One region of the Pseudomonas sp. B21128 genome, then DNA from elsewhere that is predicted to be linked to it. Evidence: predicted binding sites of a transcription regulator. Region 1 holds the regulator's gene; each other region holds the start of a gene.

Region 1 (4,249 bases):
GAAATCCTGAAGGATCTCTTCATCGGCGCCGAAGCTCATTAAGGGGGTGCTCCTAACAGGTCTAAAAACCTAAACTTCAAAATCCAAGGCTGGATAGCAAATCGTCCACATCGTCCTGACCGGACACAACGTCTTCTCGTTTATCGGCATGAATCTGCGGACCTTCACCCTGCGAGAGATGTTTTTGTGGATCTTTTTCAGCGAGCATCGCCGTACGGTCATGTTCGATGCCCGCAAAGCGGTCCACCTGACTGGCCATGAGCACGAGTTTGAGCAAATTGCTTTCGACTTCGGTGACCAGTTGGGTCACACGCTTGATGACCTGACCGGTGAGGTCCTGATAATCCTGAGCCAGCAGGATGTCGTTCAGATTGCTCGACACCGCACGGTTGCCCGTGCTGCTGCGTGACAGAAAACCGTCGACCCGGCGCGCCAGTTCGCGGAACTCTTCAGCCCCGACCTCACGACGCATGAAACGACCCCAATCGGTACTCAAGGCCTGGGCTTCTTCAGCCAGACCATTGACCACCGGCGTGGCGCTTTCCACCAGATCCATGGTGCGGTTGGCCGCGGCTTCCGTCAGCTTGACCACATAGCCCAGGCGTTCGGTGGCGTCGGTAATTTGCGACACTTCCTCGGCCTGCGGCATGTTCGGATCAATCTGGAAATTGACGATCGCACTGTGCAGTTCACGTGTGAGCTTGCCAACTTCCTGGTACAGGCCACGGTCACGGGTCTGATTGAGCTCATGGATCAATTGCACAGCGTCGCCGAACCTGCCCTTTTCAAGGCTTTCGACCAGTTCGACCGCATGTTTTTTCAGGGTCGATTCAAAATCGCCCTGTGAAGATTCGTTGTGGTCCATAGCTCCCCCGTGGCGCAGTTTCTCAACCGATGCGTTCGAAAATCTTCTCGATCTTGTCTTTCAACGCCTGGGCCGTGAAGGGTTTCACCACATAGCCGTTTACACCGGCCTGGGCTGCTTCAATGATCTGTTCGCGCTTGGCTTCAGCGGTCACCATCAGCACTGGCAGGTGCTTGAGTTTTTCATCGGCGCGCACGTGACGCAGCAGGTCGATACCGGTCATGCCCGGCATGTTCCAGTCCGTTACCAGAAAGTCGATGCTGCCGCTGTTGAGAACCGGAATGGCGGTAATGCCATCGTCAGCCTCGACGGTGTTGGTGAACCCCAGATCGCGCAGCAGGTTCTTGATGATCCGCCGCATCGTTGAGAAGTCATCAACGATGAGGATTTTCATGTTCTTGTCCAATTCGACCTCCAAGCAGTCTTAAACGCGCCCAGCACCTGGACGCGCCATTTCATTCAATCCGGCGTAACACTCAAAGACTGTCTGGAGCACAACAGAGCAAGACCGGTGCCGTTCATCACCGCACCAGCCTCGTTCGCAGTGTCCCCACACTGCCTTCAGCGCGCTCGCCACTCCCCCAAACGCCCCCGCAAACGGGCCGCGCACTGGCTGTGTAACTGGCTGACCCGCGATTCACTGACGCCAAGGACTTCACCGATCTCCTTGAGGTTCAGCTCTTCGTCGTAGTACAGCGCCAACACCAGTCGCTCACGCTCCGGCAAATTGGCAATCGCGTCCGCCAGCGCTGCCTGGAAGCGTTCATCTTCCAGATCGCGTGACGGCTCAAGATGAGCACTCGCGCCATCCTCGTGCAGCCCTTCGTGTTCGCCGTCCTGCAACAGGTCGTCGAAACTGAACAAGCGGCTGCCCAGGGTGTCATTCAAAATCCCGTAATAATCGTCGAGACTCAATTGGAGTTCGGCCGCAACTTCGTGATCTTTAGCATCACGGCCGGTTTTAGCTTCAATCGAGCGAATTGCGTCGCTGACCATACGGGTATTGCGGTGAACCGAGCGTGGCGCCCAGTCCCCTTTGCGCACTTCGTCGAGCATCGCGCCGCGGATTCGAATGCCCGCGTACGTTTCGAAACTGGCGCCTTTGCTGGCGTCATATTTGGTCGAGACTTCGAGCAGGCCGATCATTCCGGCCTGGATCAGATCCTCGACCTGCACACTCGCCGGCAACCGTGCCAGCAAGTGGTAGGCAATACGTTTGACCAGTGGCGCGTAACGCTCGATCAACTCGTACTGCGCATCACGTGCCGACTTCTTGTAGTAGTTCATACCGCTTGCGGTCATATGACAGGCCCTGCCGTTTGCTGCACGAGACGCTCGACGAAGAATTCAAGGTGGCCGCGCGGGTTGGCAGGCAGCGGCCAGGTATCGACCTTCTGTGCGATTGCCTTGAACGCCAGTGCGCACTTGGAACGGGGGAAGGCTTCATAGACCGCACGTTGTTTCTGCACGGCCTTGCGTACGCTTTCGTCGTAAGGCACGGCGCCGACGTATTGTAGGGCCACGTCAAGAAAGCGATCCGTGACCTTGGTCAACTTGGCGAACAGGTTGCGCCCTTCCTGCGGGCTCTGCGCCATGTTGGCCAGAACGCGGAAGCGGTTCATGCCGTAATCGCGGTTGAGCAACTTGATCAGCGCGTAAGCGTCGGTGATCGAAGTCGGCTCGTCGCAGACCACCAGCAACACTTCTTGCGCGGCGCGTACGAAACTGACTACCGAGTCACCAATGCCCGCAGCGGTGTCGATCACCAGGACGTCGAGATTGTCGCCGATGTCGCTGAACGCCTGAATCAGACCGGCATGCTGAGCCGGGCTCAGATGCACCATGCTCTGAGTGCCCGACGCAGCCGGCACGATGCGAATTCCGCCCGGGCCTTGCAACAGCACGTCGCGCAATTCGCAGCGGCCTTCGATCACGTCGGCCAAGGTGCGTTTGGGCGTCAGGCCCAACAGAACGTCGACGTTCGCCAGTCCCAGATCGGCGTCCAGCAGCATGACCCGACGGCCAAGCTCTGCCAGCGCAAGAGACAAGTTCACTGACACGTTAGTCTTGCCGACGCCACCTTTGCCGCCGGTCACCGCGATAACCTGTACGGGATGCATGCTGCCCATGTTATTTCTTTACCTTGTCTTGCATAGACGGAGGCCACATTACTGGCTGCGCGTTCACAAACGGAACAATGCATGGCAGACCATCGATGTAGGTACAAAAACTGTTCATGATTACCTCAGCCTACCTGCTTGGTCGGGCTGTGATAGATATCAGCGAACATGTCAGCCATGGCTTCTTCGCTGGGTTCTTCCTGCATTTGCACGCTGACGGCGCGGCTGACCAGTTGATGACGGCGCGGCAGATGCAAATCATCCGGAATCCGTGGGCCATCGGTCAGATACGCGACCGGCAATTCATGACTGATCGCCAGGCTCAACACTTCGCCAAGGCTAGCCGTTTCATCCAGTTTAGTCAGGATGCACCCGGAGAGCCCGCAACGCTTGTAACTGTGATAAGCGGCGGTTAGAACCTGTTTCTGGCTGGTGGTTGCCAGCACGAGATAATTTTTTGAACGGATGCCACGCCCGGCCAGACTTTCGAGCTGCATACGCAGTGCCGGATCGCTGGCCTGCAGGCCGGCGGTATCGATCAGCACCACGCGTTTGCGCAGCAGCGGGTCCAGGGCCTGTACCAGCGACTGCCCCGGATCGACGTGCGTTACCGGCACGTTGAGGATCCGGCCCAGGGTCTTCAGTTGTTCCTGAGCGCCGATGCGGAAGCTGTCCATGCTCACCAGCGCGACATTCTGCGCGCCGTACTTGAGCACGTAGCGGGCAGCAAGCTTGGCAAGCGTGGTGGTCTTGCCCATGCCGGCAGGGCCGACCATGGCAATCACACCCCCCTCTTCCAGCGGCTCGACCTCCGGTACGGCAATCATCCGCGCCAGATGCGCCAGCAGCATGCGCCAGGCCTGACGAGGTTCTTCGATATCCGTGACCATCGCCAGCAGGTCGCGCGACAACGGGCCGGACAGGCCGATCCGTTGCAGACGGCGATACAGGTTGGCTTGCGCCGGGCGGCTGCCCTGCAGCTGATTCCAGGCGAGGGTGCCGAGCTGAACTTCCATCAGCTCGCGCAGGCTGTTCAATTCAAAACGCATCGAATCCAGTGCACGCGGATCAATCCCGCCGGACGATTGCGCAGGTGCCGGGGCCGGACGCGCCGGGGCCGCGTAAGTCGGCTCGCTCAACGGTTCGGCAGCGGTCAGCGGCAGGCCGGCCGTCATTGGCAAACCGGCGAACAACTGGCGATTGGTGTCGCCATCGGCTTCGCCGCGAAGGCTCAATTCGGCCTGGGCGGTGACGATGCGCGACT
Region 2 (4,249 bases), 2.6 Mb from region 1:
CATCTTTGCCGGACTGCTGGTGCAGTGGCCGTTGGGCTGGCTGTCTGATCGTTATGACCGCGCGTTGCTGATCCGTTGTTTCGCCGGTTTTCTTGCGGTGGCGGCCTTGCCCTTGGCGATCTTGCCGCAGGTGCCGCTGGAGGTGCTGTTCGTCGTCGGCTTCTTCTGTTCGCTGGTGCAGTTCTGCCTGTATCCGTTGGCGGTGGCGTTTTCCAACGACCACGTCGAGGGCGATCGGCGCGTGTCGCTGACGGCGATGCTGCTGGTCACTTACGGCGTTGGCGCCAGTATCGGGCCACTGCTGGCGGGTGTGCTGATGAAGTTTCTCGGCAGCCAGAGCCTGTATGCGTTCTTCAGCTTTTTTGCGCTGGTGCTGGTGTGGCGAATCCGCCCGAAAGCCGTGACCAATCTGCATCAGGTCGACGACGCGCCGCTGCATCACGTGGCGATGCCGGACAGCATGTCGAGTTCGCCGCTGGTCGCTGCGCTCGATCCGCGAGTGGATGAGCAGGTGGTGCAGGAGCAGATGCAGAATCCGGTGCCGCCGGAACCAGAGCCGGATCCAGAGCCTGAAAAAGAACCCGCGCCTGAACCAGCAACAAGCCCGGATGAGGACAGCGACACCCCCACGCCGGATATCAGTGGCGCCAGACCTTGAAAATCGGTCGCGCATAAAAAAGGGCAGTCCCGTCAAGGACTGCCCTTTTTATTGGCGCGACCGATTCACATATCGTCTTTGTCGAAACGCCGTGCTTCACGTTGCAACTGATAGACGAAACGCTCGACGTTGCGCGCGGCCTGGCCACTGATGTTGTGGAAGCGCAGGCCGGCGAAGGTGATATTGAGTTTTTCTTCGAAGTGCAGATAACGCAGTTCGACGGAAATCGGCTGGTTGCCGAACAGTGGCGGGGCGATCATACGGTCGTAGACCTGGCCCAGTTGCAGCCGGTCAGTGATGTCGCCTTCAAAGCGCAGTTTGCAACCGGTGGCGGAAATATCCAGCAGCTTGCCTTGAATCGGTGCCTTGAGCTTTTCGCCACCCAGTTCAACGCTGACCAGATCGGTCAGTTTCAGTGCTGCGCGAAACGCGTTGCGGCGCTGGTGATAAACCACTTCGCTCGGCAGTTCGCCGGTGTAAAAACGGTCGCCGTCGGATTCTTCGATGTTCAGTGTACCGTTGCATTCCCAGGCAATGCGTACGCCATCATGGAAGCCTTCAACCCTGAACGGTTCGCCGGCGAGCAGAAAGCGTTCGCCGTCGCGCGGGATCATTTCGTCCAGGGCAATCGAGGCGCTGTCGCGGTCGACTTTGATCAGGTAGCTCTGAAAGCGCTGGCTGCGTTCATGGAACGTGATGATCAGCGGGTCGTGACTGTCTTGCAGTTGACGCAGGTTGCTGGAGATTTCCAGTGGCGTGGTGAGCACCTTAGGGGGCTGCGGAGCATCATCCGCGCTTAGGGCGTTTGGCACGTTCTCTCAATCTCCAGACAAAATTTGACGATGAATGGCCAGCATTTTGCCAGCATGTTCCGCGTGTTGATAGTGCAGGCACATCGAATGGCTCACGCCTGGCTGAAGGTGCGCGGCTTGACGGGTCTGGCGAACGTGCCGCTGGCGTCATACAGCGCTGGCGGTTCGCCCCCGGTGAGGATTTTCAACTGATTGGACGTCGCGGCCTGCTGGATCTGGATCGACTGGCCGTTCTTGGCGTTGGCTGCCTGACACTGGCTGATGAGGTCAGTGAGGGCATCGCCCTGCGTCATCAACTGCTCGCCAATGCTCGACTGGCTGGCCAGTTGCTCGAGCCCTGTGCGGTCAGTCGGCAGGTTCAGGCTGGCGAGGATTTCGCTGCGCTTGCGGCCATGCTGTTCAAGCAGAATGATCAATGCCTGTTTGCGCGCCAGAATTTCTTCCAGCAAGGGCATGTCGCGACCGTGCAAAGCGAGGGCCTCGGTTTGCAGTAACTCCAGCAATTGTTGAGCTGGAGCAAAGTCGTCGTTGATCAGTTGCAGTAAATTGGTGTCGTGCATGGCGGGCCTTGGGTTTTAAGCGTCCAAAAGCCTGGCGCAGGCGAAGGCCTAGCGCTGGGCTTCGAAGTTGAGCAGTTTGCTGGCTACACGGTTGCTGTCGACTTTATAGCTGCCATCGGCAATCGCGGCTTTCAACTCGGCCACACGGGCTTTGTCGACAGCAGGTTGATCGCGCAGCTTGTCAGTGACCTTCTGCAACTGTTGAGCCTCATTGCTGAGGTGTACCGATTCCCCGCTTTTGGCGGTACTGGCCGATTCGGCCGGGGTATTCAGCGGCGCGGAGGTGCCGTTTTCGGCGGTTTCCTTGGCGTTGCTGGTACGCGTACTGCCCGTAAGTGACGAGGAGCTGTTCAAACGGCTGAAATCGATGACCATGATAAAAACCTCTGGGAATTTGGACGCTTGCCATGTTTTCGGCTATCCCCTGGAAAACTTTAGGCCCATTTGCGAATGAGTCTGCATGCGCCGGCGCGTGTCCTGCTGCGGCACAGTTTAGGGAAGCGACGAGGTCCGCGCCAGTTTTCTCACGAGGGCTTCTACATGGCGACTTCCACTTGGCCCGGCGCGGTGACTTGCGCCTTGATGACCCGTTGCGAGTTGAGGTTTTTCACCCGGATCTGTTCTCTCAAGCCGCCATTGGCCAGGGCTTCACCGGGCATGCGCACGGCGAGTGTGCCGCTGCGGGCGATGATGACCACGTGATCGCCTTTGCGCACAACTTCCGCCTGTTCCAGATGCACCAGGGTAATGACCTGATCGGCTACCGTTGGTCGGGTTAATTTCTGCCCGATCGCTTCGTCTACCGACGTCAAAAAACCCTGGTTGATTGTGCTGACATCGCGCTCGCGCAATGTCACGTCCTGAGGCTCGATAATTCCGGCGCGCTTGAGTGGCCGGGTAGTGGTCACAATCTCGCGAAACAGGCGGACTTGAGCGGGTACGAACACGGTCCAGGGGGACGCGCCCTCACAGCGAATCTTGACCGTTACCCGCCCCAAAGGACGTGCCGGACTCTCCAGCGAGGCTGTCAATTCCTTGTCGCACATAGGCATGCGCATGCGGGGATCCAGCTGGTTCACTTCGATTTCGTAGCGGCCTTCCGTTTGACTGGTTGCCAGATAGTCTTCTACGGTGAACTCAAGAAAGCCCTGAGTGACGCCGATAAGCATGTCAGGCAGGGTAACCGCATCAGCAATGACAGGGCTGCCAGCGAAACAGCAGTAAATGGCGGACACCGCGCAAAGCCCTCTGCGGAGGGAAGATGTCAGGCGTCGGAAAAATGTCGTTTGAGCGTTCATACGAGTTAAAAAGCAAGCGCCGTGCCGTTTAGCAATGAATGTGCGTCGCAACAACACTTGGCGTTGGTTTAGGAGTCTGGCATGGCTGGTGTAATGGATTCGGTGAACCAGCGCACGCAACTGGTAGGGCAGAATCGCCTGGAGCTGTTGTTGTTCCGTCTCGACGGTCAGCAGCTCTACGGGATCAACGTGTTCAAGGTTCGGGAAGTGCTGCAATGCCCTTCGCTGACGTTGATGCCCAAGTCCAGTCCTGTCGTGTGCGGGGTGGCAAGTATTCGGGGGGCGACCATTCCGATCCTTGATCTGGCAATGGCGACCGGCTCCGGTGCGTTGAAAGACAAGAAAAACCCGTTCGTGATCATCACGGAGTACAACACCAAGACCCAGGGTTTCCTGGTCCGCTCGGTGGAGCGCATCGTCAACATGAACTGGGAAGAGATTCATCCGCCGCCCAAGGGCACGGGTCGCGATCATTACCTGACCGCTGTGACTCGGGTGGACAATCAGTTAGTCGAAATCATCGACGTCGAGAAAGTGCTGGCGGAAGTCGCACCGACGCCGGAAGCGATTTCGGTCGGCGTGGTCGATGTCGAGACCCAGACCAAAGCATTGTCGCTGCGGGTGCTGACAGTCGATGACTCGTCGGTGGCACGCAAGCAGGTCTCGCGGTGTCTACAGACGGTCGGCGTTGAAGTCGTGGCGTTGAACGACGGCAAGCAGGCGCTGGATTACCTGCGCAAGCTGGTCGACGAGGGCAAGAAGCCGGAAGAAGAGTTCCTGATGATGATCTCCGATATCGAGATGCCGGAGATGGACGGGTACACCCTGACGGCGGAAATCCGCAGCGACCCACGCATGCAAAAGCTTCATATCATCCTGCATACTTCGTTGTCGGGAGTGTTCAATCAGGCGATGGTCAAG
Region 3 (4,249 bases), 1.2 Mb from region 1:
CCCAAAGGGAGAGAGGGCTGACCGAGGTGGGTGTTCGAGTTACGCCGCCGTCAAACACCGAGTCGAACTCAGGTTTTGAACCGCATGAAGATCGGCTCCCTTTCCCCCTCGTCCCCCGGGGGGAGAGGGCTGGGGTGAGGGGGAAAGGGAGCCGATCATAGACACAAAAAAGCCGCGATCATCTCGCGGCTTTTTTGTGAATCACTGCTTCGGCGCAGGGGCCGGTGCAGTGGCTGGTGGTGCGGTCGGCGCACTCCCCGGCTCAGCCGGCTTGGGCGCGGCGTCGTCGAACAGGTTCAGCCGTTCGCGCAACTCGTGCGCAGGCACCGGCTGCTGGTCCGCCGGCAAGGCGTTCGGGTCGACCGGGGTTGCCGGCGCGGCACCATTCTGACCTTGTTCGGCCGGCTTCGCAGCGTCGGGGCCTTGCGCACCTTCGATGGCCGCCTGAGCCTTTTTGGTCAGCACCACGATGTCGATGCGACGGTTGATCGGGTTGAACGGTTTTTCCTTGTCGAACAACGCCGACGAGGCGTAACCCACCACCCGCGCCACTTGCGCGTCTGGATAACTGCCGGCGATCAGCGCACGCCGTGCAGCGTTGGCTCGGTTGGCTGAGAGCTCCCAGTTGCCGTAGTCGCCGCTACCGATATACGGCTTGGCGTCGGTGTGGCCGCTGATGCTGATCTTGTTCGGCACCGCTTTGATGGTGTCGGCCATGGCCAGCAGGATGTCTTCGAAATAAGGTTTCAGGCGCGCGGAACCCGAGTCGAACATCGGCCGGTTCTCGGCGTCCATGATCTGGATGCGCAAGCCGTTCGGCGTGATCTCGAAGAGGATCTGGTCCTTGAATTTCTGCAGCTGCGGGTTCTCGTCGACCTTGTTCTGCAGTTCCTGCAGTAACAGTTCCAGGCGTTCTTTCTCGACCATTTCGGCCATGCCTTCGACTTGTTCGGTGTCGACGGTGACCTTGTCCGGTTGCGGCTGAGACTTCACCTCGGGGTTGAGGGTGTTTTCCGGCGCCAGCGTCGGCGTACCGCCCAGATCGATGATGTACGGCGTACCGCTTTCGGAGAAGCCGACCGGGTCCTTGAAGTAACCGGCGATGGCGATCTTCTGTTCCGGCGTTGCAGTGGACAACAGCCACAGCACCAGGAAGAACGCCATCATTGCCGTCGCGAAGTCGGCGAAGGCGATTTTCCACGCCCCGCCGTGATGCCCGCCGGCTATGCGCTTGACGCGCTTGATGATAATCGGCTGATTATTTTCCATGACTTATCGACCGCGAACCGCTTGTTCCAGCTCGGCAAAGCTTGGACGGTGCGCCGGGTACAGAACCTTGCGACCGAACTCGACCGCCAGCGATGGCGGCATGCCGGAAGCCGAAGCCACCAGCGAGGCCTTGATGGCTTCGTAGACGTTGAGCTCTTCCTTGGCATCGTGGGCCAGGGAATGCGCCAACGGACCGAAGAAACCGTACGCCGCCAGAATACCGAAGAAGGTACCGACCAGTGCGGCACCAACGTGCAGGCCGATGGATTTCTGATCGCCTTCACCCAGGGAGGCCATGGTCACCACGATACCGAGTACCGCCGCAACGATACCGAAACCCGGCATGGCGTCGGCAATGCCGTTCACCGCGTGAGATGGGTGCTCGAGGTCTTCCTTGAGGCTGTACAGCTCCATGTCGAACAGGCCTTCCAGCTCGTGCGGAGCCATGTTGCCGGAGGACATGATGCGCAGGTAGTCGCAGATAAACGCGGTCATGCGTTCATCTTTAAGCACCGCCGGGTACTTGGCGAAGATCGGGCTCGCGGCGGCATCTTCGATGTCGCCCTCGATGGCCATCATGCCTTCGCGGCGGCTCTTGTTGAGGATCTCGTAGATCAGCCCCAGCACTTCCAGATAGAACGTGTGGGTGAAACGCGAACTGAACATGCTCAGGGATTTCTTGAGCACGTGCATCGTCATATAGCTGGGGTTGGCCTGGAGAAAAGCGCCCAGTGCAGCACCGCCGATGATCAACACCTCGAAAGGCTGGATCAGGGCCGCAATTTTGCCGTGGGAGAGCACGTATCCGCCGAGCACGCTCGCGAATACGACGATGATGCCGATAATTTTAGCCATAGGTAGAAAGTACTTATTTAAGTCGGGTTCAAGGTCATATTCGGAAGTTAAAAAATCTCTTCTTCTACTTATCGGCAAAACTGCGCCAGACTATAGCCAGTTCAGGCGAAAAGCCAATTTAGCCCATGCCGGGCGCGTCTACAGTCAGTGAAGATCTCGTCCAGACATGGCTAATGAAACGAACGTCCCACACGCACAACCGACCACACTCGAGGGCTGGGTAAAACTGCTCGACAGCGTCCTGCTGCCCGTACCGCAGGAGGCGCACGACAAGGTCTGCCGCGCGATCCGCGACAATCGCAGCTCGCTTCGCGACATTGCCGACCTGATGCAGGACAGCCCGGCGCTGGCCTTGAGCATCATCCGTGAGGCCAATCGTCACACCCACGGCAACATGGCCACGCCGGCAGAAAATCTGGAAGTGGCGATCAATCGACTCGGCCTCGCCCGCACCGAAGAATTGCTCGCGCGCCTGCCCGCCGTTGCGCAGATGCAGATCCCCAAGGCCCTGCGCCAACTGCAAATGATCAGCCAGCACGCCACGCAACAGGCCAACGGTTTTTTTGCCAGTCGCCTGGCGCGGCTGTGGCAGGACATTCATTGGGGCAGTCTGCTGTTCCTCTCGCCGCTGTGGCCGCTGGCGCTGACTTATCCGCAATTACTTGAAGAGTGGGAGCTGCGCGTTATCCACAAGGGTGAATCGGCGCGCACTGTCGAGAAGCAATTGTTTGGCGTGCGTCTGCTGAAAATTGCTGAAGCATTGGTCACCGTCTGGCATCTGCCGATCTGGGTGCAACAGGGCTATAGATTGTTGCTCAGCGAGCAACGCGAACTGGTCAAAGTGCTGCGCATCGCGCGCGACAGCGAGCATCCGCTGCGCCAGCAAAACCGTCTGGACGATGATCCGACTCTGCGCCGCTGGCTCAATCAGCCAGCCAATACCGTGTTGCTGGCCAACGGCCTGGCGCTGTCGGCGCAGCAGGCGTGGGACAGCCCGCACAGTGAGCGCTGGCAGTACCTGACCAGTCTTTATCTACAGATTTCGATGGACGAGGTGCAACAACAACTGCACCAGCAAGCCGCCAACAGTGCGCGCCAGCATGCGATGCCTGATCTGTGGCACCCGGCAGTTTCGTTGCTGTGGCCGTGGGGTACGCGTCGCTTGCCCGCTGGCATGCTGCCTGCTGCGGCGCCCAATGCCGAAGATTTGACCCAGTGGCGCCGGCAATGCGCCGAACTGTTGGCCGAACCGAGTCGCTTCACCAATGCCATGAGCCTGACCGTCGCCGCGCGCGATGCACTGGTGGCCAGCGGCATGCGGCGGGTGATGATCCTGATGGCTGATCGCACGCAGTCCAATCTGCGCGTGCACCAAACGGTTGGCCTGCCGAAAGAGGCTGCCGCGCTGAATTTTGTCGTCAGCCAGAGCAAAGTCCTGCAACGGTTGCTCGCGCAGCAGGCACAGGTGCGGATCAATCCAGAGAACAACGCGCAATTCTCCGCACTGCTGCCGCCGGGCCTGCGCACGCTGTTTCGTGGCGAGCATCTGTTCCTGCGTTCACTGGTCAATAACGGCCGGGTGATCATGATCGTCGTCGCCGATCAGGGCGGCGGGCCGTTCGCCGACATCACCGTGCAAGCCTTTGGCAAAACCGCGCAGTGCATCGAAAAAGCCCTGCACAGCTTTAGCAGCCGTGGCCGGTGAGGCTGCGCTACAATCCCCCCCTTTGTGCTCTGGAGACCTCACATGTCTGACTTCTCTGGCTTGCCGCTCGTTATCGAACCGAGCGACCTGCTCCCTCGCCTCGATGCCAGCGAACTCATCCTGGTGGACCTGACCAGTCCCGCCCGCTATGCCGAGGGTCATCTGCCCGGCGCACGCTTTGTCGACCCGAAACGCACCCAGCTCGGCCACCCGCCGGCGCCGGGGCTGCTGCCGGGGAAAGCCGATCTGGAAGCGCTGTTCGGTGAGCTGGGCCACCGCAAGGACGCGGTCTACGTGGTCTATGACGACGAGGGCGGTGGCTGGGCCGGGCGCTTCATCTGGCTGCTCGACGTGATCGGACACGACAAGTACCACTATATTGATGGCGGTCTGCCGGCCTGGCTGGCGGAAGGTTCGCCG
Region 4 (4,249 bases), 2.0 Mb from region 1:
GGCTCACGCCGAATCATCCGCTTCATCTTCCACTCGAACGCCAGCGTCAGACTCACTGCCGCACACGCCAGCCCAAGCGCCAACCCCCACCAGACACCCGTCGGCCCCCAGTTGAGGTGGAACGCCATCCACCACGCCGCCGGCGCACCGATCAGCCAATAGCAGCCGAGCCCGACCAAAAACGTGGTCTTGGCGTCCTTGAGCCCACGAATGCAGCCCATGGCAATCGTCTGTGTACCGTCGAACAGCTCGAACCATGCCGCTACCGCCAGCAGGCTCACGGCCAATTGGATCACCTCGGCAAACGCCGGATCGTTATGGTCGAGAAACAGGCCGATCAACTGATTCGGCAGCAGCCAGAACACCATCGCAAAACCCAGCATCGCCACCGCGCCGAACACGATCCCGACTCGCCCGGACATTCGCGCAGCGACCAATTGCCCAGCACCGTAATGCTGACCGACACGCATGGTGATGGCGTATGACATCCCCGCCGGCACCATGAATGCCACCGACACGATCTGCAAAGCAATCTGATGCGCGCCCAGTTGCGTGCTGCCCATGGTGCCCATGCACAGCGCGGCGAAGGCGAACAGCCCGACTTCCACCGCGTAGGTGCCGCCAATTGGCAGGCCGAGGCGCCACAGCTCCTTGAGGTACTGCCGGTTTGGCCGCGACAACCCTGCGCGCAATGGATAAGCGTCGTACGCCGGATGCCGATGAATGTGCCACGCCAGGGCCAGTGCCATGCAGTTGGCAACGATCGCCGTGACCAGACCGATGCCCATCAAGCCCAGTTTCGGCAGGCCGAACATGCCGGTGATCAGCGCGTAATTAAGCAGGAAGTTCGCCACTGTGCCGACCAGGCTGATGACCATGACCGGCGTCGCCCGGCCAATGGCACTGGTGAAGCCGCGCAGGGCCATGAAACTCAGGTAGCCGGGCAGGGCGAACGGCAGGGCAATCAGGAATTGCCCGGCGGCGTTGACGTTGGTTTCAGTCTGGCCGAACAGCAGCAACACCGGTTTCAGGTTCCATAACAGCAGTCCGGCACCGAGCGCCATCAGCCACGCCAGCCACAACCCGGCCTGGGTCAGGCGTGCGGCGCCAATAATGTCGCCCGCGCCCTTGCGGATCGCCACCAGCGTGCCGACCGCCGCTATCACGCCAATGCAGAAAATCGACACGAACGAGTAAGTCGCTGCGCCCAGGCCGCCGCCGGCCAGCGCCTCAGGGCTCAGGCGCGCCATCATCAAGGTGTCGGTCAGCACCATCAACATGTGCGCCAACTGCGAGGCAATCAACGGCCCCGCCAGCCGCAGGATGGCCCAGAGTTCAGTACGCACAGGATGCTGCATGGTCATCACCCGCCATCAATAGGGGAACAAGAGAACGTCGATTCTCGGCGCTTGGAAGGGATTGCACAAAGGGATAAAAAGGATGGCTGGCATGATTAAAACTCATCATGAAAGAATTCTGCTAAGTTGGCCGCATCCCGCTACAGGAGCTTTGTGCATGTCCCGTCGACTTCCTCCGTTGTATGCCCTGCGCGCATTTGAAGCGGCAGCGCGACATAGCTCGTTTACCCGTGCGGCCGAGGAACTATCCATCACCCAGAGTGCGGTGAGTCGGCATATTCGAACGCTTGAGGATCATTTCGCCTGTCGACTGTTTCACCGCAGCGGACGCCATTTGCAACTGACCGAAGCGGCACGCCTGCTGTTGCCGGGCATCCGCGACGGGTTCACGGCGCTGGAGCGCGCCTGCAATACCTTGCGCGCCGAGGACGACATCCTGCGCATGAAGGCACCGTCGACCCTGACCATGCGCTGGTTGCTGGCGCGCCTGAGTCGCTTCCGGCATTTGCAGCCGGGCAACGAGGTGCAGTTGACCAGTGCGTGGATGGACATCGACTCGGTGGACTTCAACGATGAGCCGTTCGATTGCGCGGTGTTGCTGAGCGACGGCCATTTTCCGCCGGACTGGGAGGCCAGTCTGTTGTTTCCCGAGGAACTGATCCCCGTTGGCGCGCCCACTCTGCTGCACGATCAACCTTGGGATGTGGCCCGACTGGCTGCTGCCGAGTTGCTCCATCCGACCCCGGATCGCCGCGATTGGCGCAGTTGGCTGGAGCACATGGGGTTGGCCGATCACGTGTCGCTCAAGGGCGGGCAGGTGTTCGATACGCTGGAGTTGGGGATGATCGCTGCGGCGCGGGGTTACGGTGTGTCGATGGGCGATTTGTTGATGGTGGCTGAAGATGTGGCGCAAGGCCGCTTGAGCCTGCCGTGGCCTACGGCTGTTGCCAGTGGCCTGAATTATTACCTGGTGTGGCCCAAAACCCGTCCGGGAGGTGAACGTTTGCGTCGTCTCAGCGACTTCCTGCAAGGCGAGGTCCGTGCCATGGAACTGCCGGCGGTTGCGCGCTTGAGCTGAAACGTTAGAGCCGCGACAATAGCGGCCTTACGCCATATCCCCGCTTTTCGCTCAAGTATTCGGTTTTACCGCCGACTACGAGCAGGTGGAACTGTCGTGCCGGTTTCACGATTCACCCCATTATTAAAAAATTTCCGAGCATGGCTGCGATCAAGGAGGATCCGGTAGCTCGGCCAGGAGCTGTCCATGTCTCAACCTCGCGCTCGGATCGCCTCACAGCTGGGCCTCGCGCTCGCTGTGATACTGGCGATTGTCATCAGCGGCAGTACAGTTTTTGCTCTGCGTTCGCTGGATACTGCCAACCTCGCCACCCGTGAAGAGCATTTGGCCAGTGAGGCTCGGCTGCTGGCCGACCAACTCAGCACCTTCCACGGTACGTTGCGTGAAAGCACGCTGCGTCTGAGCGGATTGTTTGAAAAGCGTTTTGGCAGTGGTCTGAGCATTCACCCGGATGAGCCCGTAACCGTGGCCGGCACGCAGACGCCGGGCTTGCACCTGGGCGATGAAGTGTTGAACAACAACTTCAAGCTAGTCGACGAGTTCAAGCAGATGACCGCCGGCGTGGCCACGTTGTTCGTGCGCAGTGGCGAGGACTTCATTCGCGTCAGTACCAACGTCAGCAAGCAGGACGGCAGCCGCGCCATCGGCACAGTGCTTGACCATGCCAACCCGGCGTACGCACGTTTGATGGCAGGCCAGAGCTACGTCGGTCGTTCTCTGCTGTTCGAGCGCTACTACATGTCGCAATACACTCCGGTGCGCGACGGCAGCGGCAAGGTCATCGCCGTTTTGTACGTAGGTTTTGATTACACCGATGCGCAAAATGCGCAGTTCGCCAACCTCAAGCGCTTCCGTATCGGTCAGACCGGTTCTCTGGCGTTGCTCGATGAACAGAACAAATGGCTGGTGCCGATCGCTGGCGTCGATGCGCTGGATAAAGCTGCTCCGGTCATCAACGGCCTGGTGAAAGCGCCAGGAAAGGGTCAGTTCTGGAGTGACTCGTCCGAAGACTTCTACAGCGTTGCCGTACCTTTCGAGGACGGACCGTGGTCGGTGGTGGCGAGCATGCCGAAAGCCGAAATTCGTGCGGTGACCTGGAGTGTAGGCACGCAATTGGCCATTGGCAGTTTGCTGGCGATGCTGCTGGCGGTTGGCTCTGTGGTTTGGTTGCTGCGCAGCAAATTGGCGCCGTTGGGTGACCTGGTGCGTCAGGCCGAGGCCTTGGGCGCTGGTGATCTGAGCGTGCGGCTGAACGTGTCGAGCAACGATGAAATCGGTCAACTGTCCCGCGCTTTCAATCAAATGAGCCAAGCACTGTCGACCATGGTCGAGCACATCCGCCGCGCCTCGGAAGAGGTCAACAGCCGTGCCCAGGCGCTGTCCGGATTGTCCGGCGGCGCGTACGAAGGCATGGAGCAACAATCCGGCGAGATCACCAGCATGGCCGGCGCGGTTGAAGAGTTCAGCGCAACGTCGCTGGATATTGCCGACAACATGGGGTCGACCCAGCGCCTGGCACAGGAAAACGCTCAGCAAACGCAGATCGGCCGCAGCTCGATGGAAGAAGCTTCGTCTTCTCTGGAGCAGATTGCTGGCGCTCTGAACAGTACCGCAACAGTGATCAACACTCTCGGTCAGCGCTCGCAGGAAATTGGCGGCATCGTTGGCGTGATTACCTCGATTGCCGAACAGACGAACCTGCTGGCGCTCAACGCTGCGATTGAAGCGGCCCGTGCCGGTGAACAAGGGCGCGGCTTTGCCGTGGTGGCTGATGAAGTGCGCAGCCTGGCCTCGCGCACCCGTCAGGCGACGG

What was found. The regulator FliA, encoded in region 1, starts transcription of late flagellar genes. The targets are predictions, from matches to a motif close to CTAAAGTTTNNNNNNNNNNNGCCGNTAA.
Region 2: the regulator FliA is predicted to act here: its motif matches at 2,441-2,468, upstream of flgM (flagellar biosynthesis anti-sigma factor FlgM).
Region 3: the regulator FliA is predicted to act here: its motif matches at 2,193-2,220, upstream of motA (flagellar motor stator protein MotA).
Region 4: the regulator FliA is predicted to act here: its motif matches at 2,487-2,514, upstream of AB4P91_RS06580 (methyl-accepting chemotaxis protein).

Annotation. Positions count from the first base shown of each region.
Region 1 covers NZ_CP162590.1:5,511,962-5,516,210, forward strand. Annotated here, with positions in the region: gene AB4P91_RS24870 (chemotaxis protein CheA) at 1-39, opposite strand, end outside; gene AB4P91_RS24875 (protein phosphatase CheZ) at 77-865, opposite strand; gene AB4P91_RS24880 (chemotaxis response regulator CheY) at 888-1,259, opposite strand; gene fliA (RNA polymerase sigma factor FliA) at 1,427-2,167, opposite strand; gene fleN (flagellar synthesis regulator FleN) at 2,164-2,994, opposite strand; gene flhF (flagellar biosynthesis protein FlhF) at 3,111-4,249, opposite strand, start outside.
Region 2 covers NZ_CP162590.1:2,906,898-2,911,146, forward strand. Annotated here, with positions in the region: gene AB4P91_RS12890 (MFS transporter) at 1-658, shown strand, start outside; gene AB4P91_RS12895 (flagellar brake protein) at 724-1,470, opposite strand; gene AB4P91_RS12900 (flagella synthesis protein FlgN) at 1,563-2,030, opposite strand; gene flgM (flagellar biosynthesis anti-sigma factor FlgM) at 2,079-2,405, opposite strand; gene flgA (flagellar basal body P-ring formation chaperone FlgA) at 2,567-3,328, opposite strand; gene AB4P91_RS12915 (chemotaxis protein CheV) at 3,410-4,249, shown strand, end outside.
Region 3 covers NZ_CP162590.1:642,232-646,480, forward strand. Annotated here, with positions in the region: gene motB (flagellar motor protein MotB) at 202-1,269, opposite strand; gene motA (flagellar motor stator protein MotA) at 1,273-2,124, opposite strand; gene AB4P91_RS02820 (HDOD domain-containing protein) at 2,291-3,829, shown strand; gene rhdA (thiosulfate sulfurtransferase) at 3,872-4,249, shown strand, end outside.
Region 4 covers NZ_CP162590.1:1,502,576-1,506,824, forward strand. Annotated here, with positions in the region: gene AB4P91_RS06570 (NorM family multidrug efflux MATE transporter) at 1-1,358, opposite strand, end outside; gene AB4P91_RS06575 (LysR substrate-binding domain-containing protein) at 1,516-2,436, shown strand; gene AB4P91_RS06580 (methyl-accepting chemotaxis protein) at 2,623-4,249, shown strand, end outside.